One region of the Ciceribacter thiooxidans genome, then DNA from elsewhere that is predicted to be linked to it. Evidence: predicted binding sites of a transcription regulator. Region 1 holds the regulator's gene; each other region holds the start of a gene.

What was found. The regulator PhoB, encoded in region 1, activates phosphate uptake and scavenging genes when phosphate is short. The targets are predictions, from matches to a motif close to TGTCATNNANCTGTCAT.
Region 2: H4I97_RS08945 (bifunctional 2',3'-cyclic-nucleotide 2'-phosphodiesterase/3'-nucleotidase) is a predicted target of PhoB. The motif match lies at 2,496-2,512, and genes of this name have one in related genera.
Region 3: H4I97_RS05130 (BtaA family protein) is a predicted target of PhoB. The motif match lies at 2,677-2,693, and genes of this name have one in related genera.
Region 4: H4I97_RS12895 (PhoX family protein) is a predicted target of PhoB. The motif match lies at 4,106-4,122, and genes of this name have one in related genera.

Annotation. Positions count from the first base shown of each region.
Region 1 is NZ_CP059896.1:3,048,782-3,054,854, reverse strand. It holds gene pstC (phosphate ABC transporter permease subunit PstC) at 1-1,179, shown strand, start outside; gene pstA (phosphate ABC transporter permease PstA) at 1,287-2,531, shown strand; gene pstB (phosphate ABC transporter ATP-binding protein PstB) at 2,564-3,352, shown strand; gene phoU (phosphate signaling complex protein PhoU) at 3,399-4,112, shown strand; gene phoB (phosphate regulon transcriptional regulator PhoB) at 4,138-4,821, shown strand; gene H4I97_RS15025 (GcrA family cell cycle regulator) at 4,891-5,415, opposite strand; gene H4I97_RS15020 (aspartate aminotransferase family protein) at 5,838-6,073, shown strand, end outside.
Region 2 is NZ_CP059896.1:1,872,493-1,878,565, forward strand. It holds partial or broken gene H4I97_RS08925 (DUF1203 domain-containing protein) at 1-118, shown strand, start outside; gene ald (alanine dehydrogenase) at 222-1,340, opposite strand; gene H4I97_RS08935 (Lrp/AsnC family transcriptional regulator) at 1,496-1,957, shown strand; gene H4I97_RS08940 (PilZ domain-containing protein) at 2,118-2,387, shown strand; gene H4I97_RS08945 (bifunctional 2',3'-cyclic-nucleotide 2'-phosphodiesterase/3'-nucleotidase) at 2,587-4,572, shown strand; gene H4I97_RS08950 (GGDEF domain-containing protein) at 4,600-5,865, opposite strand.
Region 3 is NZ_CP059896.1:1,093,413-1,099,485, forward strand. It holds gene H4I97_RS05120 (glycoside hydrolase family 25 protein) at 1-592, opposite strand, end outside; gene H4I97_RS05125 (class I SAM-dependent methyltransferase) at 719-1,384, opposite strand; gene H4I97_RS05130 (BtaA family protein) at 1,384-2,631, opposite strand; gene H4I97_RS05135 (serine hydrolase domain-containing protein) at 2,846-4,219, shown strand; gene H4I97_RS05140 (transglycosylase SLT domain-containing protein) at 4,222-5,139, opposite strand; gene H4I97_RS05145 (LysE family translocator) at 5,264-5,899, opposite strand; gene H4I97_RS05150 (pyrophosphate--fructose-6-phosphate 1-phosphotransferase) at 5,949-6,073, opposite strand, start outside.
Region 4 is NZ_CP059896.1:2,628,729-2,634,801, reverse strand. It holds gene H4I97_RS12910 (aromatic ring-hydroxylating oxygenase subunit alpha) at 1-124, shown strand, start outside; gene H4I97_RS12905 (FAD-binding oxidoreductase) at 126-1,211, shown strand; gene H4I97_RS12900 (BA14K family protein) at 1,403-1,828, shown strand; gene H4I97_RS12895 (PhoX family protein) at 2,156-4,048, opposite strand; gene H4I97_RS12890 (pirin family protein) at 4,278-5,204, shown strand; gene dxs (1-deoxy-D-xylulose-5-phosphate synthase) at 5,316-6,073, shown strand, end outside.

The DNA of each region.
Region 1 (6,073 bases):
GACGTCCGCCGGATTGCGGATGGCCTTGACGCGGTGCTGGCGCGCGGCGGCATCAGCGAGAGCGAGCTTTCGCAGATGCAGGCGGATGTCACCGACGTCCGCGGTCTTCTGGCCGGGATTGGTGTGGCTCTCGGTAACGACGTTCCGCCGCCGGTGTTTGAGGCGGCGAAGTCCTACCGTCAGATTTCCAAGACCGGCAACATCGTCGCCGGCGCCTTGGCCTTGGCCCTTTCGGTCGGTTTTGCTCTCTGGGCGTATCGCCGCATCGCGGTTGATCTGCGGGCGCGAAACATCAGCGAGCGTTTCGTTCGGGCCTTGCTTGTTTCAGCGTCGACGATCGCCATTCTCACGACGATCGGCATTATCGCGTCGCTGTTCTTCGAGACGTACTCTTTCTTCAAGATCTATCCGGCCCGGGACTTCTTCTTTTCCACCGTCTGGAACCCTCAGTTCCGTGGTGGTTCTGACCTTGGCATCCTGCCGCTGCTCTGGGGCACCTTCTACATTTCGCTGGTGGCGCTCGTCGTCGCCGTTCCGCTCGGCCTGATGATCGCGATATATCTCGCTGAATATGCTGGACCGTCCGTGCGCAGCCTGGTCAAGCCTGCCATCGAAGTGCTCGCCGGTATCCCGACGATCGTCTACGGTCTCTTTGCGCTCGTGACCGTCGGACCGTTTCTGCGCGACTGGATCGCGCAGCCCCTTGGGCTTGGAAATTCCTCATCTTCGGTGCTGACGGCTGGCATCGTCATGGGGATCATGATTATCCCCTTCGTGAGCTCCCTGTCCGACGATATTATCAACGCTGTCCCTCAGTCGCTGCGCGACGGTTCCTACGCTCTTGGTGCCACGCAGTCGGAGACAATCAGGCAGGTCGTGTTTCCGGCGGCCCTGCCGGGCATCGTGGGTGCGGTACTCCTGGCCGCGAGCCGCGCGATTGGCGAAACGATGATCGTGGTGCTCGGCGCAGGCGCGACCGCCAGGCTTTCACTCAATCCGTTCGAGGCGATGACGACGGTGACTGTGAAGATCGTCAGCCAGCTGACGGGCGACACCGAATTTGCCAGCCCCGAGACGCTGGTTGCCTTCGCCCTCGGCCTTACCTTGTTTGTCCTGACGCTCGGGCTGAACGTGCTGGCCCTCTACATCGTGCGCAAATACCGGGAGCAGTACGAATGACCGAGATTTCCGCGTTCTCCGCCTCGTCTGCCGAAGCCAGAGGCAAGTCGCTATATGCTGCCGACGAGAGAACCCGCCGGCGCAATGCGGCCGAGGCGCGTTTCCGGATGATGGGACGCATCGCCGTCATCATCGGTATTGTCGCCCTCATCGGGCTGCTGGCGTCGATCCTGTCGAACGGCCTGTCGTCCTTCCAGCAGACATACGTCTCGCTCGACATTTTTCTCGATCCAGCCAAGTTGGACAAGGCGGGCGACCGCAATCCGGAGGCGATCGCCAAGGTATCCACCTTCGGTTATGCGCCGCTGATCCAGAAGGCTCTCCAGGATGCGATGGCCGCGAAAGGTATTGCTGGCGACGGCGTCAATGCAAAGACAGCCGCAGAACTGATCTCCAAGGAAGCCCCGGCCGATCTGCGCAGGTTCGTCCTTGCCGATCCTTCGGCGATCGGCCAGACCGTCCGTTTCGATCTTCTCGCCGCCGGCCGTATCGATGGCTATTACAAGGGCCGCGTGACGATGGAGAGCGCCAAGCTCGACCGGAACATATCGCCCGAGCAGTTGATGCTGGCGGACAAGCTGAAGGAAGCGGGCATTCTGACGACCAACTTTAACTGGTCGTTCTTCACGGCACCGGACGCTTCCGATACGCGTCCGGAAGCCGCCGGTCTCGGTGTCGCCATCATCGGCTCCGCCTATATGATGCTCATCGTTTTCGTACTGTCACTGCCGCTTGGGGTTGCTGCCTCGATCTACCTGGAGGAATTCGCTCCGCAGAACAGGTTCACGGATCTGATCGAGGTGAATATCTCCAATCTTGCGGCGGTGCCTTCGATCGTGTTCGGTATTCTTGGCCTCGCGGTCCTCATCAACTTCGTGGGTTTGCCGCAGTCGGCGCCGATCGTCGGCGGCCTCGTACTGACGCTGATGACGTTGCCGACCATCATCATAGCCACGCGCGCGGCGCTGAAGGCAGTGCCGCCGTCGATCCGCGATGCAGCTCTCGGCGTCGGTGCGTCGAAGATGCAGGCGACCTTCCATCATGTATTGCCTTTGGCGATGCCGGGTATCCTCACAGGAACGATCATCGGTCTGGCTCGCGCCCTCGGGGAGACGGCGCCATTGCTGCTCATCGGCATGGTGGCGTTCGTCCGTGAGTATCCGGCCGGGCCACCAGAAGGCTTCTTCGACCCGGCATCCGCTCTTCCGGTCCAGATCTACAACTGGACGCAACGCGGCGACCCGGCCTTCGTGGAGCGCGCGTCCGGTGCGATCATCGTGCTTCTCGTATTTCTGCTGATGATGAACCTGATCGCGATCATTCTTCGCCGCCGCTTCGAGCGCCGTTGGTAAGAGGGCTGACTATGAGTAACATGCCGACTACAATGACGACCACGACGAAGGCTGCAACGATGAACGACTCGAAGATCTCGGCCCGCAAGGTTCAGGTGTTCTATGGCGACAAGCACGCGATCAAGGACGTTGACATCGAGATACCGCCGCGTTCGGTCACCGCCTTCATCGGACCTTCCGGCTGCGGCAAGTCGACCTTCCTGCGCTGCCTGAACCGCATGAACGACACGATCGCCAACTGCCGCGTCGAAGGACACATCTCCATCGACGGGGAGAACATCTACGATCCCAAGGTGGATCCGGTTCAACTGCGCGCCAAGGTCGGCATGGTGTTTCAGAAGCCGAATCCGTTCCCGAAATCGATCTATGAGAACGTCGCCTACGGCCCGCGCATTCATGGGCTCGCTCGCAAGAAGTCGGACATGGACGACATCGTCGCGTCGGCATTGCAGAAAGCCGGCCTCTGGAATGAAGTGAAGGATCGCCTCGATGCGCCCGGCACCGGGCTTTCGGGTGGCCAGCAGCAACGTCTCTGTATCGCCCGCGCCGTCGCCGTCAGCCCCGAGGTCATCCTGATGGACGAACCTTGTTCGGCACTCGATCCGATCGCGACCGCCAAGGTCGAGGAACTGATCCACGAGCTTCGCGCGAACTACACGATCGTCATCGTGACCCACTCCATGCAGCAGGCGGCGCGTGTGTCGCAGCGCACGGCGATGTTCCATCTCGGTGAGCTCGTCGAAGAAAACGATACCGACAAGATGTTCACCAATCCCGACGATCAGCGCACGCAGGACTACATCATGGGCCGCTTCGGCTGATGCCCTGTCATCGGTCGCGCTGACGCATTCATTCGAGGATCACGACATGTCATCGACACACATCTACTCCGCCTTCGACGAAGAACTGAAATACCTGATGCGCCGCATTTCCGAGATGGGCGGACTTGCCGAACAGATGGTGAGCGACAGCGTCCGGGCATTGGTCCAGGGCGACTCCGCGCTTGCGCACAAGGTCATCTCCGACGACGTCATCATGGACGCAGCAGAGCGCGAAATCGGCGACAAGGCTGTCATTACCATCGCCCGTCGTCAGCCCGTCGCCAGTGACCTTCGCGAGATCATCGGAGCGCTCAAGATCGCCAGCGACCTCGAACGGGTCGGCGATCTCGGCAAGAACAACGCCAAGCGCGCCATGGCGGTCCAGAGCGCCGGTATTCCACGCAAGCTGGCTCGCGGGATCGAACATCTCTCCGAGCTCGCGCTCGTTCAGCTGAAGGAAGTTCTCGACGTCTACTCGACCCGATCGGCGGAAAAGGCGAAATCGGTTCGTGACCGCGACGATGAGATCGATGCCGTCTACACGTCCCTGTTCAGGGAGCTGTTGACCTACATGATGGAAGATCCCCGCAACATCACCAGCTGCACGCATCTCCTCTTCTGTGCCAAGAACCTGGAGCGGATCGGCGATCATGCCACCAATATCGCCGAAACCATCTACTACATGACGACCGGGGCCCAGCCGGAAGGCGAGCGACCGAAGGAAGACCTGACGACGGATGTCGGCGTGGTCACCGAGTGATGCCGCTGCGGAGGATGAGCAAGCGATGCAGCCAAGAATAGTGGTGGTCGAAGACGAAGAGGCGCTGAGCGTACTCCTTCGTTACAATCTGGAAGCCGAAGGCTACGAGGTGGAGACGATTCCGCGCGGCGACGAGGCGGAACTGCGTCTCCAGGAAAGGGTTCCCGATCTCCTGCTGCTGGACTGGATGCTGCCGGGCGTCTCCGGGATTGAACTCTGCCGCAGGCTGCGGATGCGGCCGGAAACCGAACGCCTGCCGGTCATCATGCTGACGGCGCGCGGCGAGGAGAGCGAGCGGGTGCGCGGTCTCGCCACGGGGGCTGATGACTACGTCGTCAAGCCGTTTTCCACGCCGGAACTGATGGCGCGCGTCAAGGCGATGCTGCGGCGCGCGCGTCCCGAGGTGCTCTCGAGTGTCCTTCGCTGCGGCGACATCGAGCTTGACCGGGAGACGCACCGCGTTCATCGCAAGAGCCGCGAGGTTCGCCTCGGCCCGACCGAATTCCGGTTGCTGGAGTTCCTGATGTCGTCGCCCGGCCGCGTCTTCTCCCGATCGCAGCTTCTGGACGGCGTATGGGGGCACGACATCTATGTCGACGAACGCACCGTCGATGTCCATGTCGGACGCCTGCGCAAGGCGCTCAACTTTTCCAACATGCAGGACGTCATCCGCACCGTGCGCGGGGCAGGCTACTCGATGGAGGCCTGAGGTCCTGTCGTCTCATGTATAAAAAAACGGGCCCGCGGGGCCCGTTTTCTCTGCTGTGTCGGCGAAAGCTTACCGTTCCGCCTTGCGACGCTCGGAAACCGGCTGGTAGGCGAGCTTCGCGTGATAGCTGCAATAGGGTGAGGAATCGAGAGACTCGCAGCCGCAGAAGTGGAACTCGTCGCTCATCGGATCGCCGATCGGCCACTTGCAGGTACGCTCCGTGAGTTCCGTCAGGCCGAGGCGGCGGGAAATCGGAATCACGACGTTGGAGGAGGTTACGGCGCGGACCTCTTGGATGAGACCGATCTGGCCCTCTTCCTTCAGTATGGCGCCGCCTGCCGGCCGGGCGTTTGCACGGGTGGGAACGCGTGCAGCAAAGCCCGACGGACGAGGGGTCGGTGCCGGGCGTTTCGGCGTACGCGCCGGTGCCGTGCCGCCGCCGGACTTTGCGCGTCCCGGCAGGTTCAGACGGTGGACCTTGCCGATCACGGCATTCCTGCTGACTCCGCCGAGTTGCGCGGCGATCTGGCTTGCGCTCAGGCCTTCAGCCCAAAGCCTTTTCAGTTTTTCGACGCGCTCATCTGTCCAATTCATGCCATTATCTCCGCCGTCGCGATTTTGATGGCAGAATCCGTCACCGTTGCTTCGAACGAATCCGAAACAAAACTTCCTCGATACTTTCGGTGACTATTTCTGCCGCATGCAATCTTTTAATGTAAATTTAACCTAGTGTGGCGCTGACTCCGTGACAAGAGTCGGACGAATCAACGGGAATCGATTTTCAAGTTTTCCCCAACTTGCTGGTTGGCGTTGGCGCAAAAAATCAAAGCTGTGAAAGTCGTCCCGGCGTGACAAAAAACCTTTGCCTGTCGCAGTTTTGTTGACAGCGCAACGGGAAATGCCGATAGTGCCAGCCGCCGCCGAAAGGCGGCATTTTTGATTTTTTCGGGGATTTTTCTCCGGGAAATCGGATGATCGTTCTTGACATCTATCGGTTGCGAAGGAGCTGTTCCGCCATGGCTGAAGCCACGCCGCTTTACGAAACCTACCTGCGCGCGCCTTTGCGTTTCGAGCGCGGCGAAGGGGTTTGGCTGATTGCGGAGAATGGTGAGCGATATCTCGATTTCGCGGCCGGTGTTGCAGTGAATGCGCTCGGTCATGCGCATCCGCATCTCGTCGAGGCCCTGAAGGCGCAGGCCGGAAAGGTCTGGCACCTGTCGAACCTCTATGAGGTGCCGGGCCAGGAGACTCT
Region 2 (6,073 bases), 1.2 Mb from region 1:
CCCGCGCGAGGAGATCCGGCAATATGCCGCCAAGCTTCTCGAACGGGAAGATATTGCCTACGTGCACGTCCGGTCGGCCACCAACAATTGCTACCAGTGCCGTATCGACAGGGCATGAGCGGAAACGCGAACGACCGGCCAGAGACTGGCCGGTCGTGACACATGCAGCGACGTTCCGCGGTTCTTACGTCACGGAATGCTCGCCGAGGCGCAATCTTACATTACGCCACGTTAAGGACCATTTCCGGCGCGTGCATCTCGTAGCCGAGCGCTTCCGCGACCGGACGGTTGGTGATGCGTCCGCGGTGCACGTTGAGGCCATTGCGCAAGTGACGGTCTTCGGCGAGAGCGCGCAGGCCGCGATCGGCGAGCGCAAGGCCGTGCATAAGCGTAGCGTTGTTCAGGGCCTCGGTGGACGTGACCGGCACGGCGCCGGGCATATTGGCGACACAGTAATGAACCACACCGTCGACTTCATAGGTCGGATGCGAATGCGTCGTCGCATGCGAGGTTTCGAAGCAGCCGCCCTGGTCGATCGCAACGTCGACGATGACGGCACCCTTCTTCATGCCCGAGAGCATTTCGCGGGTGACAAGCTTCGGCGCAGCGGCACCCGGGATCAGCACGGCGCCGATCACCAGGTCGGCGGCGAAGACGGCCTGTTCGAGGCTGTCGATCGTCGAGTAGAGGGTGCGGACGCGACCGGCGAAGATGTCGTCGAGCTGGCGCAGGCGCGGCAGCGAGCGGTCGATGATGGTGACTTCGGCGCCGAGGCCGGCGGCCATGCGCGCGGAATGCAGGCCGACGACGCCACCGCCGATGACGGTGACCTTGCCCGGAAGCACGCCGGGAACGCCGCCGAGCAGCACGCCGCGGCCGCCATGGGCCTTCTGCAGTGCCGTGGCACCGGCCTGGATCGCCAGGCGACCGGCGACTTCCGACATCGGAGCCAGCAGCGGCAGGCCGCCGCGGTCGTCGGTCACGGTTTCGTAGGCAACGGCGGTAACGCCGGATTCGAGCAGACCCTTCGTCTGCTCCGGATCGGGAGCGAGGTGCAGGTAAGTGTAGAGGATCTGGCCTTCACGCAGCTGCGTCCATTCCGACGGCTGCGGCTCCTTGACCTTCACGACCATGTCGGCACGAGCGAAGATGTCCTTGGCCGAACCGACGATCTCGGCACCGGCAGCAATATAGGCACCGTCGTCGGCGCCGATACCGCCGCCCGCGCCCGTCTCGATCAGCACCTTGTGACCGTGCGCCACGTATTCGCGCACGGCACCCGGGGTCAGCCCGACGCGGTACTCGTGATTCTTGATTTCCTTGGGGCAGCCTACCAGCATTTTTGTTCCTCTCTTGCGGCGTTTATCGCCTCGGGTGATTTGACCCAAGATTTGAAACACCGAAGGCGCAAAATGTCCTTGCAAATTTCGATTTTGAGCATCATTAATTTCGCGCATTATTGCGCGTAAAAATGAATTCATCGAAGGATATTCGAATGCAGGAACTGGATGCGATTGATCTTGCGATTTTGAAAGCGCTTCAGCAAAACGGTCGCATGACCAACGCGGAGCTCGCCGAGAAGGTCGGACTAAGTGCTTCGGCCTGTTCGCGGCGCCACGACATCCTTGAGCGATCGGGGGTGATCAGCGGTTATCACGCGCGGCTGTCGAATAAGGTACTCGAATATAAGATGATCGCAATCGTGCACATCTCGCTTTCGGGCCAGTTCGCGAAAACACTCTCCGATTTCGAGGCTGCCGTAAAGCGCTGTCCGAACGTCCTCGTCTGCTATCTGATGTCCGGCGAATACGACTATATCCTCCGCGTCGCGGCCAAGGACCTCGAGGACTACGAGCGCATCCATCGCGATTGGCTGTCTGCCTTGCCACATGTGGTCAAGATCAACTCCAGCTTTGCTCTCCGCGAGATCATCGACCGGCCGAATGTCGGCCTTTGATGCATATAGCGACAATTTTAACGACAAGATTCAACGACCGGCAAAGAACTCCTCCTAAGGTTGCGTTTAAGGACAACCTTTTCGGGGAACCATGACGAAATCAAACCTGAATATGGAAACACGGCGGGCATCGCGGCAACGCTGTCGGGTCGACAGCAAGGTGAAGTATCTGCAGCAGGAAGCCAATGCGCGGATGGTCGACGTCTCGCGAACGGGTCTTGCGCTCGAACTTGCGACACCGCTCCACGCCGCCGCCGGCAGCGTCGTGCAGATCCAGAACGACCACCTCGGTCTGATCGAAGCCACCGTACGCTGGCGCAGGGCGAGTCGTCTCGGCGTCGAAGTCATTAGCACGAGCAATACGCTCGCACAGATGTCGGCTTACTTCCGGCACTTCCACAAAGAAGTCCGTCCGGTTCTAACCCGCTGATCGAGCGGAAAAGGCATACCGTCGCTGAAGGATCACGGGGCACTTCGCACGGAGCGACGGCCCCTGTCCTCCGTGTCTCGCCGCTGCAAACACCGCAGCGGCCACAACCGACACATGCCTGTCATTTTCCGGATGCACTTGTGCCTAAACGGCTCTAGTCTTGCCCGTCGCAAGGGCAGCCACCGGAGGAAGACCCCACATGTCCCTGTCTGATCTGCATCCCATTTCGCGCCGCAGTCTCCTCGGGGGCTTTGCAGCGACCACCGCTCTCGTCGTCCTCCATCCTTTCGCCGCCCGGGCGAACGGCAACCAGGCCCACCTGCGGCTCATGGAGACGACGGACATCCACGTCAACGTGATGCCCTACGACTACTATGCCGACAAGCCGAACGACACAATGGGGCTTGCCCGCACCGCGTCGATCATCGATTCGATCCGCGCCGAAGCCGGAAACTCGATGCTGATCGACAACGGAGACCTGCTGCAGGGGAATCCGATGGGCGACTACATGGCCTATGAAAAGGGCATGAAGGCCGGCGATCTGCATCCGGTCATCAAGGCGATGAACGTGCTTGGCTACGAGTGTGGCACGCTCGGCAACCACGAGTTCAACTACGGCCTGGAGTTCATGTTCAACACGCTGGGCGGGGCGAACTTTCCGATCGTGTGCGCCAATCTCACGAAGGGCAAGCTGGCCGAAGATCCGACGAAGGACGAGCTTTACTTCAAGCCCTACACCATTCTCGACCGCAAGATCAGAGACGGCGCCGGCAACGAAAACCCGATCCGCATCGGCTTCATCGGCTTCGTGCCACCGCAGATCATGGTCTGGGATGCAAAGAACCTCGAAGGCCGTGCACAGACCCGCGACATCGTCGATACGGCGCGGGCCTGGATCCCGGTGATGAAGGAGGATGGTGCCGACCTCATCGTCGCGCTTTCCCACTCAGGCATCGACGGGCACGGCCAGAGCGACCGCATGGAAAATGCGTCGCTCTATCTCGCCGGCGTTGCCGGCATCGACGCGGTCTTCACCGGGCACCAGCATCTGGTCTTCCCCGGCCCGAAGACCTGGGACGACGTGCCGGGCGCCGACCCGATCAAGGGTACGCTGCTCGGCAAGCCGGCGGTGATGGGAGGGTTCTGGGGCTCACATCTCGGGCTCATCGACCTCCTCTTGGAGAAGGACGGCGCAAGCTGGCAGATCGTCGACTTTACCTGCGAAGCACGTCCGATCTACCACCGCGACGACAACCGCAAAGTCGTCGCGGACGTGTCCGACAAGCCCGAGATCATCGCGTCCGTCGCCACCGAGCACGAGGCTACGCTGCAATATGTCCGTACATCGGTCGGCAAGACGTCGGCGCCGCTCTATTCCTATTTCGCGCTCGTGGCCGACGACCCTTCGGTGCAGATCGTCTCGAATGCGCAGACCTGGTACATCCGCGAAATGCTGAAGGACTCCGAATACAAGGACTATCCGATCCTTTCGGCGGCGGCGCCCTTCAAGGCCGGCGGACGCGGCGGCCCCGACTATTATACGGACGTCGCCGCCGGCGACATCGCGATCAAGAATGTCGCCGACCTCTATCTCTACCCGAACACGGTCCAGGCGGTGCTGGTGACCGGCGAGCAGGTCAAGAACTGGCTCGAGATGTCGGCCGGCATGTTCAACCAGGTGGAGCCCGGCGCGAAGGACGCACCGCTCCTCAACCCGCACTTCCCCTCCTACAATTTCGATGTGATCGACGGCGTCACCTACCAGATCGATCTCGCCCAGCCGCCGAAATATGACGGCGACGGCAAGGTCATCAATCCGGAGGCGAACCGTATCGTCAACCTGCACTTCGGTGGACAACCGATCGATCCCGGCCGCAAGTTCGTGGTCGCGACCAACAATTATCGTGCCGGTGGCGGCGGAAAATTCCCGGAGATCGCAGCCGACAAGGTGATCTTCGTCGCCCCGGACACTAACCGCGACGTCATCGTCCGCTACATCGTCGAGCAGGGCCAGATCAATCCGTCCGCCGACGGCAACTGGTCCTTCGCCCCGAACAAGGGCGCGACAGCGCTGTTCGAGACCGGACCGAAGGGTCGGCAATATGCGAAAGACGTCAAAGGCGCGAAGATCGAGGATGCGGGCGACGGAGCGGAGGGCTTTGCGAAGTTCCGCCTGATTCTCTGACCTAGGGACGCGGCGCCGGACGCGGCTTCAGGCGCCGCTGTCCGGCCGGCCTTCCGTGCGGTTGCGGCCTGCATTTTTCGCGCGATAGAGGCGGTTGTCGGCCGCCGCAAGCAGGCTGGTGAAGTTCGCTCCGTCTTCCGGTGCCGTCGCGACGCCGATACTGACCGTCACAGCCCCGCCGCCATGGTCTCGGACACCGACGGCGATCTCCTGTCGCATGCGCTCCGATATCAGCAGTGCGTCGGCGTGATTGGCCTCCGGCAGGACGACGACGAATTCCTCACCGCCGTAGCGAAACAGCAGGTCGCCGGTTCTGGTGCCGCGATGCAGTTCGTCGGCCACCTCGCGCAACACGCTGTCTCCGTGAAGATGGCCGAAGCGATCGTTCACCGCCTTGAAATGGTCAACGTCGACGATCGCGACGCTGAGCGGCTTGCGACGCTCGGTCGATTCCCGCAGCAGGCGCGGCGCCTCGATCTCCATCCGTCCGCGATCGAAGGCGCCGGTGAGAACATCGCGACCCGTCCGCGCCAGCAGGTCCTCGTAGCGCTCGCGGAATGTCAGGTCGGTGAAGACGTCGCGGATCGGGCGGCGCGCCAACACCATGCCCGGATCACGAAAGACCATCTGATAAAGCGCAAACATCGCCGAATAGAGAACCGCCGCCGCCATCTTCGCTTTCCACCCACCCCAGAACACGGCCGCGGGGGCATCGTAGAGATAGGCGAGCAGACCATAGAAGCCGATCTGGTCGAAGGTAAGCACGAGCACGCTGCTTGCGGCGACCCTGGTGATCGTCGGCCCGGGGAGGATCCGACCGATCCGCTCGTAGAGCAGGATGATCGCCAGCGAGTCGATGTAGAGAAGGGCCGTCCCCCAAAGCATCAGCAGCCCCATCTCGCGGAGAAAAGCCACGTCCGCCGTCTGTCCGGGCGTCAACGACACCGTGTGATGGAGCAGCAGGAACTGCGCGATGACGAGCGTTACGGCATTGCCGATGAACAGGCCGTAGATAGGCTGACGAACGGTTGCAGCGTCCTCCTTGATATAGAGCATCAGGATCATCACCAGCTTGCCGGCAAAGAAGATCGACGAGCCCGGCGAGACGATGCCGATCGGCAGATCGACGTAGAAGACAGCAGCCAGATACGTCTCGACGAAATGCATTACGCCGAGCGCAGTCAGAAAAACGCCGAGCCCGATCCGGTGACGAAAATGAAGGAGCGTGGTCAGCAAGGTGAAGTACAACACCGCCTCGACCACGAAGAGCGCAAGATTCGTGCTCTGGTTCATCCCCGTTTTGCCCCCTTGTCCCGACGCCTTCAGCCGAGCCGCGCGGTTGCCATGCAGCACCGCTCCGGCGAATGCACCGCGAGTCGCTATACCCTAGCGTACTTCTGGATTTGAAGATCGTCTCGGCGCAAGCCGCAAGACGTCAAGAACGTCCGAATCCCTCGACTGTTTTGCGCAAAACCGCCGCTGCGATCAAAGCAGGAAAAGG
Region 3 (6,073 bases), 1.7 Mb from region 1:
GGAAATAACCGGCGAGGTTGTCGCGGTGGAAATCGACGGAGGTGTAGATGATCGGCCGCTTGCCGTAATAGGCCTCGATCCGGTCCATGAACCGCTTCATCTCGGCGCGCACGGTGGCGGCGTTCGGCCTCAGCGTGCAGGTCTTCGAGCTCGGGTTCCACTCGACGTCCAGCACCGGCGGCAGATGCATCGAGGCCTTCGGCACGTTGCGGATGAACCAGTCGGCCTGTTCGTCGGCGGTCGAGCAGAAATAGTAGAAATGGTAGGGCGCGTGCGCCAGGCCGGCGGCTGCCGCTGCGCGCCAGTATTCGTCGAAGCGCGAGTCGATCCGGTCCTTGCCTTCGGTCGCCTTGATGAAGACGAAGGAGACGCCGGACTTGCGCACCGAGGCCCAGTCGACGTCGCCGTTCCACTTGGAGACGTCGATGCCGTGGACCTTGTGACGGTAGGGCGTGTTGTCGCCGAAATCCTGCGGGTCGGTGTCCTGGAAGCGCGGCTTGATCGACGATGTTTCCATCAGGTCGTAGCTCGCGGAGGTGCAACCGCCGAGAAGCAGGAAAAGGGGCAGGAAAGCCAGAACAAGCAACCGCATCGAAGGCCCGTAGATGATATTTGAACCGTACTCCTGAGGCGGCGCGCACGAACGCATGACACAACAGGTGCAAGCCCAATTGTGGCTCTATCATCGTTAAAAAGCCGTTATTTGCAACTGCCGATATCAGCCGGGCATCCGGACGACCGCAAGCCAGGCATAGCCGCGACCCACGGTTTCGAAGCGGAGCTCCGCCCCGGCGACCTTCGCCCGTGTTTCCAGGGCCTCCCGCAGGGTCGCCCGCGGGGTGACATGGAAGCGCGAAAGCCAGGCGATAAGCAGGCGCCGGAACCAGGCCGGCAGGCGCTCCTGCTGGCCGAAGTCGACGATGTGCAGCGAGCCGCCGGGCGCGAGTGCCACAATTGCCGCGTCGATCGCGCTCTCCCAGTCGGGGATCATCGAGAGCGCGTAGGAGATCATGATCCGGTCGAAGCCGGCAGTCCCGAATTCTCCGGCGGAAAAGCTCGTCGCGTCTGCGAGCCGGAACACGGGGAGTGGCAGGCCGCGGAAATTGCGTCCGGCCTGGGCGAGCATCTCGGCGGAGATGTCGAGGCCGAAGAGCCTGGCACCCGGATAACGGCGAGCGGCGAGCAGGAGATTGCGACCGGTGCCGCAGCCGACTTCGAGGAGCGAGCCGTCTTCCGGCACGATGAGTTCGGCGATCATCCGGTCGCGGCCGAGGAGATAGTATTTCCGCGTCAGGTCGTAGATGTGGCGCTGATATCGGTACATGCGGTCCATGCGCCCGGCATGGTCGTTGTGATCGTCCTGCCCGAACAAGATCTCCGCCATCAGCCTTTTCTCTCGTAGATGTGGAAGCCGCCGTAGATCGCCGAGCGGTCGCAGGTGCCGAGTTCGCGCGAGCGTTCGGCGAGATAGTGCCACTGGTCGAGGAGGGCGGGCGAGAGACGGCCGTCGAGCACGCTGCGTTCGGCGGCGGTCCGGAAGATCACGCGCGCGCCGGGAGCGGCGGTGCGGGTGATCTCGCTCCACAGCGCGTTGATCTGGCGGTCGTTCATCCAGTCCTGGGCGTCGAGGAGGACGAAGCGGTCGACGCTTGCCGCCGGCTTGCTGGCGAGCAGTTCGGTGAAGCTTGCGTGATGGACGGCGACGCGACCGGCATTGGTGCGGATCGCGTCATAGTTCTCGCGGGCGAGATAGGTCGGGAGCCGCCCCTCGTCGGGAGAAGGATAGCGGCGGGCGAAGGCCTGCCAGGCGAACCAGTTCTCGGCGATGGGGAAGTCGCAGGCGAGCTTTTCGAGGCGGCTCTTCAGGACCGGGGCGATGCTTTCGCCGTCGGAAAGGCTGGCGAGCTCGTCATATTGCTGCGGCGGGATGCCGAGCCCGAAGAGCGAGCTCTTGCGCCGCGTGATCCAGCGCACCAGCGGTTTGTCGAAGAGCGGGGCGATGTGCGTGTCGAAATAGTGCCGCTGCTCGGAGAGCGTCTTCGCCCTGGTGATGCCGTCGAGGCGAACGCCGTGCAGGGACGCGAGCAGATGGCCGGCGGCGATGAAGCGTCCGAGCAGGCCGGTGCGGCAGAAATTGCGGTCGAAGGCGGTGATCCGCCGGCGGCCGTCGAGCCGGCGCCCGTTCCAGTAGCCGCGGCTTTCGGCATCGAGATTGGGAGCGATGAAGCGGTCGAAATTGCAGCTGTTGGTGCGCATTCCGGCTGTGCCGAACATCCGTACGACGGCCGCGTGGTCGGGCAGGTGCCGGAAGGCGCCGAGCTTCAGCCGGTTCAAGGCCACGTGGTGCGGGTTCAGGTCGACGACGTCGATGCGTTCGGGCGAGCGCGAGAGATAGGCGAGCATGTTGCAGCCGCCCGAGCCGATGGTGACGAGCCGGTGACCCTCGCCGAGCTCCATCGCGGCCATGTCCACCTCCGGGTCTTCCCAGATCTGCGGATAGACGAGGCCGGAAAAGAGCATGCCGAACAGCCGTTCGGAGAGGCCATCGCGGCTCAGCGCCCTGTGCCGGAGAAGCGCCTCGGCAATCTTGCTGCTGCGGGGAAGTTCAGTCTCCGGGGCGAGGTCGGTCATCGGGAAGGCCATCCGTTGAAGGTCTCCGGCGTGTAGCGCGGCGATGCAACAGTTTGATGAAGCGCCCTGTTTACGAGCGACCGGATCGGTTTTGGTCGGGGAGAACGGGTTCAGCTTTTCCGCCGTGCTTCAAAGGCTTTGCGGGAGACGCGGCGGCGGCGCTATGGTGCGGCCGCGAGAGGCGGCAAGCGCCCGGAAAGAGGAGCAGGCGAGGATGAGACTGATCAGGCGGATGGTGAAGGGCTTCTTCCTGCTGCTCGCGACGGCAGTCGCGGCCGCGGTCGTCTGGCTTGCCGTGTCGCCGCCGGCACTGTTGCGGGTCGGCACCGGCTATGCCGCAAAAATCGTCTGCTCCAACGTCTTCATCGCCGGCCGTGATCCCGACGAGGTGTTGAGGGTCGACGTCCAGGCACCGGGCAATCCGCTGCTTAAGCTCATCGGCCTCGACACCGACCGGGAGAAGAAGCGGGTGACGGCCCGCCTTCTCGGCTTCATCGCGCCGAACAGCGCCGTCTACCGCGAGGGCCTCGGCTGCGCGAGCGCCCCGGATGGTGGTGGCGCGATGGCCGGGCCTATTCCTGCGCCGGTGCTCCAACAGGTTGCCGCCGCCTCCACCAATGTGCCGTGGCCCGACGGCGAGGCGGCGACGCCGATCGATCCGAAGCTCGGGATGGTGCTCGCCGATGCCGACCTTGCCGGCCCCGGCATGCGGGCGGTGGTCGTCATCAAGGACGGCCGGCTTGTCGGTGAGGCTTATGGCAACGGGTTCTCTGCCACGACGCCGCTGCTCGGCTGGTCGATGACCAAGACCGTCAATGCGGCGCTCATCGGCCGGCTGATGAGCGAAGGGCGCATTGCGCTCGATGACCGTGACCTGCTGCCCGAATGGAGGAGCGACGGTCGCGCCGCGATCCGCATGCGCGACCTCTTCGCGATGGAGAGCGGCCTTGCGTTCAACGAGGAATACGGTGATGTGACCGATGTCACGCGCATGCTCTACCTGGAGCCGGACATGGCGGCGTTTGCCGCTACGCGGCCGCTTGCGGCGGAGCCGGGAACGGTCTTCAGCTATTCCTCCGGGGGAGCCGTGCTGCTCTCGAAGATATGGATGAACCGGATCGGCGACCGCGAGGCGGCACTCGGCTATCCGCGGAAAGCTCTGTTCCAGCCGCTCGGCATGGCGAGCGCTGTCCTCGAGGCGGACGAGGCCGGTACCTTCGTCGGCAGTTCTTACATGTATGCGACGGGTCGCGACTGGGCGCGCTTCGGCGAGTTCCTGCTGCAGGACGGCGTCTGGAAGGGCGAGCGCCTGTTGCCGGAGGGGCTTGTCGCGGCGATGCAGCGGCCGACGCGGGCCTCGGGCGGCACCTATACGGAAATCCAGGCCTGGGCGGTCGGACCGGGGGACGAGCCCGACAGCAGATTCGGCCTTCCCGACGACACCCTCTGGGTCGTTGGCCATGACGGCCAGACGATCGCGATCGTTCCTTCGAAGAGGCTGGTGGTGGTCAGGCTCGGGCTCACGCCTTCGAAGCTCGGCTATCGTCCGCAGCTGTTCGTGAAAGCGATCGCGGGCGCGCTCGACTGATCCTATTCGAGGACGTAGAGCATGCCCTTGCGCTTGGCGTCGTAATAATAGCCGCGGGCGTAAAGGCGCACAGCGCCGTCATTGCTGTTGTCGGCCACCAGCCAGGCGCCGCGCAGATACTTGGCCGCGTACTTGATGTTGGTCTCGGCGTCGAAGAGGCCGGAGGCCGGGCCTTCGTAGCCCATCGATTTCGCCGTGTTGTACTTGATCTGCATGAGCCCGTAATGGCCGTTGTTGTAGGCCTTCGGGTTGTAGGTGCTTTCGCGGCGGACGACGCGGTGGAGGAGTTCCTCGGGGATCTTGTAGAACGCGGCGTACTTGCTGATGAGGCCGTTGATGACGGTCGGGCCCTTGGCGGCCTGCGGCACCTTCTCCTTCTCGACCGCCGGCGGCGCGCCGGGCGGGGAAATGTCGAACTGTGCGTCGAGCGCTGCGAGCGACGAGGATGCGGACGGTGCCGCATAGGCGAGCGCGCCGGCCGGCTTCTGCGTCGGAACCACGGTCTGGATCGCCGTCACTTCCTCAGGCAACACGGTTTCGGCACTTGCCAGTTCCGGAACCGCGTCGGGCGTGGCCGGCATGGCGGCGGTCTGCATGGCGAGCTGTTCCTGGCCGCTTGCCATGGCGAGCGCGGCTGGTGTCGCGGCCGGATTTGCAAGCGCGATCGCCTTGAAGGTCGGGACCGGTGCCGGCGTCGAGGTTCCGGGAATGATCGGGCCGGGTTCGGCACCGGCGGTCGAGATCAGGCCGGTGTTCGATTCGGCGGTTGCCGGCGTCGCCGCAGCAGTCTGCGCGACGGATGTGCCGGCTGCGGGATTGGCCTTCAGTTCCTGCTTGGCCGCCTGGTCCATGCTGCTCGTACAGCCGGCAATTCCGGCGAGAAGCACGGTGGCGAGGCCGAGCGGGGTTTTGCGGTCCAATCGAGAAATCATCCGGCCATCCGTATGTAAACGACGACTGCCGCGAAGCAGCTTACGAAAAGTTAACATGGGATTTCATAGCCGCTGGGCGGAATTGCGGCAAGCCCGCCGCAGTTCGATGGTTTCAGGCGGCGATCTTGCGATAACCGGCCGTCACGGCGCCGGCGGCGATCAGCAGCGTGCCGCCGGTGCGGTTCACCGCCTTGCGGACGGAGCGCTTGCGGATGAAGCGGCGGGCCGAATCGGCGACGAATGCGTAGATCAGCGCATTGATGATCGCGAGGGTGACGAAGGTCGCTTCGAGTACGGCCACCTGCTGCAGGAAGGGCGCCGACGGTGCCATGAACTGCGGCACGAAGGCGATGAAGAAGACGATGCTCTTCGGGTTGAGCGCGGTGACGGCGAAGGCGTGGCCGAGGATGCGCAGCGGCTTTTCCTCCGGCAGGTTGTCGTTGTCGGCGATCGGTTCGTCGCCGACCGGTGCCCGCCAGAGGCGGATGCCGAGATAGACGAGATAGGCGCCGCCGATCCACTTCATGATCGTGAAGGCCGTGGCGGAGGTGGCGAGCAGGGCGCCGAGCCCGGCGACGGAGGCCGTCATCGCGACGAGGTCGCCGAGCGCGACCCCGGTGACCGTGGCCAGCGCCGTCTTGCGCCCGTGGCCGAGCGCATAGGAGATGACCAGCAGGATGGTCGGTCCGGGGATCGCCAGAAGCACCGCCGAAGCGGCGGCGAAGGCCAGCCAGTGTTCCAGTGACATTTGCCTCACTCCTCTCTCGATGAAAGCAAGCCACCTTTCTCCGGGGCCGTCAATCGGCCGGGGTGAATTTCTGGCCGATGTAATCCATCACTTCCGCGAACCACGGCGTCTTCACGTCGAAGGCCTTGCCGCCCTTGATGCGCGGGAACTCGATGGTGCGCAGCTTGCCGCCCT
Region 4 (6,073 bases), 420 kb from region 1:
CTATGAGCCGGGGCCCTATTCGTTGGATCACGAGGGCGGTGTCATGCAGTTCGTCGAGTGGTATTCGAATTTCATGGTCGACCGCCTCCAGGGTCGCGAAGCCCCCCTTTCCGCGGTCGCCTGATATGAACATCTCCGTCCCGAATTACCGCCATGTCGACGAGATGCGCCCCTGGTCAGACCGGGAGCACAGGCTCGCCTGTGTCGCCGTCACGCCCGAATCGCCGGACGTGATGACCTTCACCTTCCGGCCGGACCGTTCCGGTCTCTGGTTCCGTTACCTGCCCGGCCAGTTCGTCACGCTCGAACTGCCGGTCGGCCCGGAGCCGGTGCTGCGCACCTATACGCTCTCCTCCAGCCCGTCGCGGCCCTATACGGTCGCGGTCACGGTGAAGGCGCAGGCGGGCTCCATCGGTACACGCTGGATGTTCGACCACCTGAAGCCCGGCATGGTGCTGACGGCGATCGGCCCGCTCGGCGATTTTTCCTATGTTCGCCATCCCGGCCGCAAATATCTCTTCATCTCGGCCGGTTCCGGCATCACGCCGATGATGTCGATGACGCGCGACCTGGGCGACCGGTCGCCCGACAGCGACATCGCCTTCGTGCACTGTGCCCGCACGCCGGACGACATCATCTTCCGTGCGGAGCTCGAGGCCAAGGCCCGCGAGATGGAGAACCTCTCCCTCGGCTTCGTCGTCCGGCAGGCCGCCCGCGGCCAGCTCTGGTCCGGCCTCAAGGGGCGGATCGACAAGGCGAAGATCGCGCTGCTTGCTCCCGATTTCCTCGACCGCACCGTCTTCTGCTGCGGACCCGAGCCGTTCATGGCGACGGTGCGGGAATCACTCGCCAGCGCCGGCTTCGAAATGAAGAACTATCATGAGGAAACCTTCCAGCCGGTGAAGCCGGAGCCGCCGGTGGTGGTCGCCGATCCCTCGGGGGAAGCCGCACCGACGAAAGTCACCTTCGCGATGTCCGGCAAGGAGGGCGCCTGCGAGCCGGGTCACACCCTCCTGCAGGCGGCCCGTGCTGCAGGCGTGCGCATCGGTGCGGCCTGCGAATCCGGACTCTGTGGCACCTGCAAGGTGATGAAGCTTTCCGGTGAGGTGGAGATGAACCACAACGGCGGCATTCTCGACGACGAGATCGACGAGGGATATGTGCTCGCCTGTTGCTCGCGCCCGAAAGGGGACGTCGAGATCGAGGCATGACGGCGTCGCTCCGGAACAACATGGCTCCCCGGACGTTTTCCCGGCGTCCGGGTGGCAGAACGCGCATTCATGCGTCGTTCAGGATGCCTTTTCTATCCTGACGGGTATCTTGTTGCGACAATACTACGCTTTCGCGTGCCGGGCGAAATTGTGGTACCATGTTCTGCAAGAATTAGGATGGAGTAAGTGTCATGAAGACGACAGTTAAACGCTGGGCCGCGCTGGCCCTGGCCTCCGCCCTGACAATGGGCGTCTATACTCCCGCCGAGGCGGTCACCGTCCCGGTCCCTGCGCCGAAGGTCGAAACCTCGGGCGATGTGATCCAGGCCAGACACCGCCACTACTACCCGCCCTACTATTACCGTGGCTATCGCGGTTATCGACACCCGCGTCCGGGCTATCGCTATCACAACGGCTATTGGTTTCCGCTGGCAGCATTTGGTGCCGGTCTGGTGATCGGCGGCGCGCTGGCCGCCCCGCCGCCGCGGGCGCGTACGGGTCTCAGCCCCAGGCATTACCGGTGGTGCGAGGCTCGTTACCGGTCGTATGACCCGTATTCGAACACCTTCCAGCCGTATCACGGGCCGCGCCGCCAGTGCGTCTCGCCTTACTATTGAGCCAACGGCACCTGCAAGAGGCATAAAGATGCCCGGCTTCGGCCGGGCATCTTTCGTTGATGGACAAAGGTTGCCGTGACCTGTGCGGTTCCACATCCTCCGTCATGCCGGACTTGATCCGGCATCCAGTCACGGTGCGTCCGCGCCGTGGATGAAACTTTTGCGATCAAGGGCTTGATCGCGCTGGATGCCGGCTCCGAGGCCGGCATGACGGTAGGCTTGAGCTTGCGCCGTAAGTTGTCGCAGGCCCTCGCTGCGGTTCCCGGCAAAACGGAAAAGGGGCACCGGCCCGAGCCGATGCCCCTCCGCAAGCGGTGAGCGTGTCCGTCAGCCGATCATCGCGTTGTCGTCGCGCTTGATCGCGATGACGGTCGAGCGCGGCAGCTTACCTTCGCCGTCCGGGAAGGGCGCGTCGGGATGCTGGATGCCGACGAAGTGCGTGCGCTTGTCGGCCGACCAGGTCTGGCCGGTGACTTCCGAACCCTTCGGTGCGGTCAGGAAGCGCTCGATGCGGCCGGTGGCCGGATCGCCCGCGAGCATCTGGTTGTTGCCCTGACCGGCGAAGTCGCCCTCGTTCGAATCCTCGCCGTCCGTCTGGATCCAGAGAAGGCCGGTCGTATCGAACATCATGCCGTCCGGCGAGTTGAACATGTTGCCGGCGTTGATGTTGGAGGAGCCGGCATAGGCGTCCTTGTGAACGTCCGGATTGCCGGCCATGCAGAACAGGTCCCACTTGAACTTGCCGTCGGCATGATCGTCGTTTTCCGGATACCAGCGGACGATCTGCCCGTACTCGTTCTTCTCGCGCGGGTTCGGGCCACCGACCGGCATCTCGTCGCCACCGGCATTCTTCTTGATGCCGCGCTTGCTGTTGTTGGTCAGTGCGCAATAGGCCTCGATGGCAACCGGATTGATCGCCACCCATTCCGGACGGTCCATCGTCGTGGCGCCGACCTTGGAGGCGGCCTGACGGGTGAAGACGCAGATCTCGTCCATCTTCATGCCGGTCGTCTCCGGCGTCAGCGCCAGCCATTCGCCGGTTCCGTCATCGGCGAACTTCGCGACGAAAAGCGTGCCCTCGTCGAGCAGCTTGGAGGTATCGCCGCCCGGAACGTAGATGCCGTTCGAGACGTATTTGTAGAGGAACTCGCCACGCTCGTCGTCGCCCATGTAGACGACCACGCGCCCGTCGCGGGCAATCACCACGGCGGCATTCTCGTGCTTGATGCGGCCGAGGGCGGTGCGCTTTACCGGGGTCGACGTGGCGCTCGACGGGTCGATCTCGACCACGTAGCCGGCGCGGCGCGGCTCGTTGGGGTTCTTCGAGACATCGAAGCGCTCGTCGAACTTTTCGTAGGCGTAGCGGGTCTCGGCCGTGATGCCGTACCGGGCATAGTCCTCCGGCAGGGCGAAGTTCGCATCCGTCGAGCCGAAATAGCCGTTGAAGTTCTCCTCGCAGGTCAGATAGGTGCCCCACGGCGTACGGCCGGCGCCGCAGTTGTTGAAGGTGCCGAGACAGTCGGTGCCGTTCGGATCGGCGGCCGTCTTGACGAGTTCGGAACCGGCGGCTGGGCCCGAAAGCTTCATTGGCGTGTTGTGGTGGATGCGGCGGTTGAACGGGCTGTCGAGCACGATCTGCCAGCCGCTTTCGCCCTCGGCGACTTCCATGACCGTCACGCCCTGCATGTTCTGCAGGATCTTCACGTCGTCGGCCGACTGCGGCACGCCTTTTTCGGTGTGCGGCAGGTTGGTTTCCGGGTTCACGTATTCATGATTGATGGCGATCACCTGATGGCCGCCGATGACGAAGAGCTCCATCCCGTCGGTATTCTCGCCGAAGACCTTGTCGGAGTTTTCGAGGCTGACGCCCTTCGCCGGATCGACGTCCGGAACGTTGGAAAACAGCGGCTGGCCCCATTTGGCGAGCGGCTGCCAGCTGTAGCCTTCCGGAACATGGACCGTGTTGTCGGTGGCGATCGGAACCGGCTTGAACTGAAAGCGCGAGGCCGCTTCCTGGGCCTGCGCCGAGGTCGAGCTCATCAGGTTGCCGAGCGTGCCCATGGCGGCGGCGGCCGAACCGAGGACGAGCACGCCGCCGAGGAAACCGCGGCGCGAGATCGCCCGCTCGACGACCCGGTCGAAATCGGTTTCGGCCGGCGGCGGGTTCTGCAGTTCGTCCCATTCGTCCCAAGACAGCTTGCTGGTGTCGACGTCGGTCATGGTTTGCTCCTGTGCTGACGCTGTTGGAATATCCGAACTGCGGGTTAACGGGCTGCCGTTACAGTTCTGTGACGGGCCCGCCCGGGCCTGTGGAAGCTGCGCCATTTCTTCAATTGTCCACGGGCTGAACGGTGTGTCACCCGCAGATCCCGCGGGTGTACCGGATTTTCCCTGTCATCCCGTGCCGATGATAACTAAGTTGGCAAAAGCCAATCGATCGGAGACCTCCATGTCGTTCTTTCCCGGAATCGACCCAGCCGCCGGCGACGCGCCGGCCTGCGACGCCATCGAACATCTCATCATTCCACGGACCAGCGACATCGGCGGGCTTGCCGTGCGTCGTGCGCTGCCCTCGGCCAAACGACGTCTGGTCGGCCCCTTCATCTTTTTCGACCGCATGGGCCCGGCCGTGCTGAAGGCGGGCGAGGCGCTCGACGTGCGCCCGCATCCGCATATCGGCCTCTCGACCGTCACCTATCTCTTCGACGGCGAGATCAAGCACCGCGACAGCCTCGGGACGACGCTCGTCATCCGTCCCGGCGACATCAACCTGATGACGGCGGGCAGGGGGATCGTCCATTCCGAACGCACGCCGGAAAACCTGCGTGGCAGCCCGCTCTCGATTTCCGGCCTGCAGACCTGGATCGCTCTTCCCGACGAGAAGGAGGAGATCGACCCCGCATTCGCCCATACCGGGCGTGACGCGATGCCCGTCTTTGACGACCACGGCGCCAGCGGGCGGGTGGTGATCGGCAGTCTTTCCGGCATGGCCTCGCCGGTCGGGGTCTTCTCCGACACGCTCTATGTCGACCTGGCGCTCGTGCCCGGCGCCACTTTCCCGTTCGATGCCGGCCACGAGGAGCGCGCCGCTTATGTCCTGTCCGGGGAGGTGGAGATCGCCGGCGATCGTTTCGGCGCCGACCAGTTGCTGGTTTTCCGCCCCGGCGACGCGATCACGCTGAAGGGAGGGGTCGACGGTTGTCACGTCATGCTTTTCGGTGGCGCTCCGCTTGCTTCCCCGCGTCACGTCTGGTGGAACTTCGTTTCCTCGTCGAAGGAACGCATCGAAAAGGCCAAGGAGGAATGGCGTACCGGCAGATTCGACATTGTTCCCGGCGACGAAGACGAGTTTGTCCCTTTGCCCGAGCGTCGTTAACTTCTATATAAGGGAGGCATGGGCCGTTCTGCGGTGTTGCCGGGCCGGAAATTTCCGCCTGGGGCGCAGGACCCTTGAACCGAAGACATAAGAAGAATGAGGCCTGAGCCCGTGACATCGCTGCCCGAGACCCCCTTGCTCGACAAGGTGAAGCTGCCGACGGACCTGCGTGAACTGGAAGACCGCGACCTGCCGCAGCTTGCCCGCGAGGTCCGCGACGAAATGATCGACGCAGTGTCGAAGACCGGCGGACACCTGGGCGCCGGCCTCGGTGTCGTCGAGCTGACGATCGCGATCCACAAGGTTTTCAACACGCCGCACGACCGGCTGATCTTCGACGTCGGACACCAGTGCTATCCCCACAAGATCCTCACCGGCCGGCGTGACCGCATCCGCACGCTGCGGCAGGAGGGTGGCCTTTCCGGCTTTACCCGTCGGGCCGAGAGCGAATACGATCCGTTCGGCGCCGCACACTCCTCGACCTCGATCTCGGCCGGCCTCGGCATGGCGGTCGCTGCCGAACTTAGCCATACCGATCGCAACGTCATCGCGGTGATCGGCGACGGCGCGATGTCGGCCGGCATGGCCTACGAGGCGCTCAACAATGCCGGCGCACTGGACGCCCGGCTGATCGTCATCCTGAACGACAACGACATGTCGATCGCGCCGCCGACCGGCGCGATGAGCGCCTATCTGGCAAGGCTCGCCTCCGGCCGCACCTATATGGGCTTCCGCGACTTCGGCAAGAAACTGACGGCCTATCTCGGCAAGAGCGTCGACCGGGCGCTTACCCGTGCGGTCGAACATGCCCGCGGCTACGTGACCGGCGGTACCATGTTCGAGGAGATGGGCTTCTACCATATCGGCCC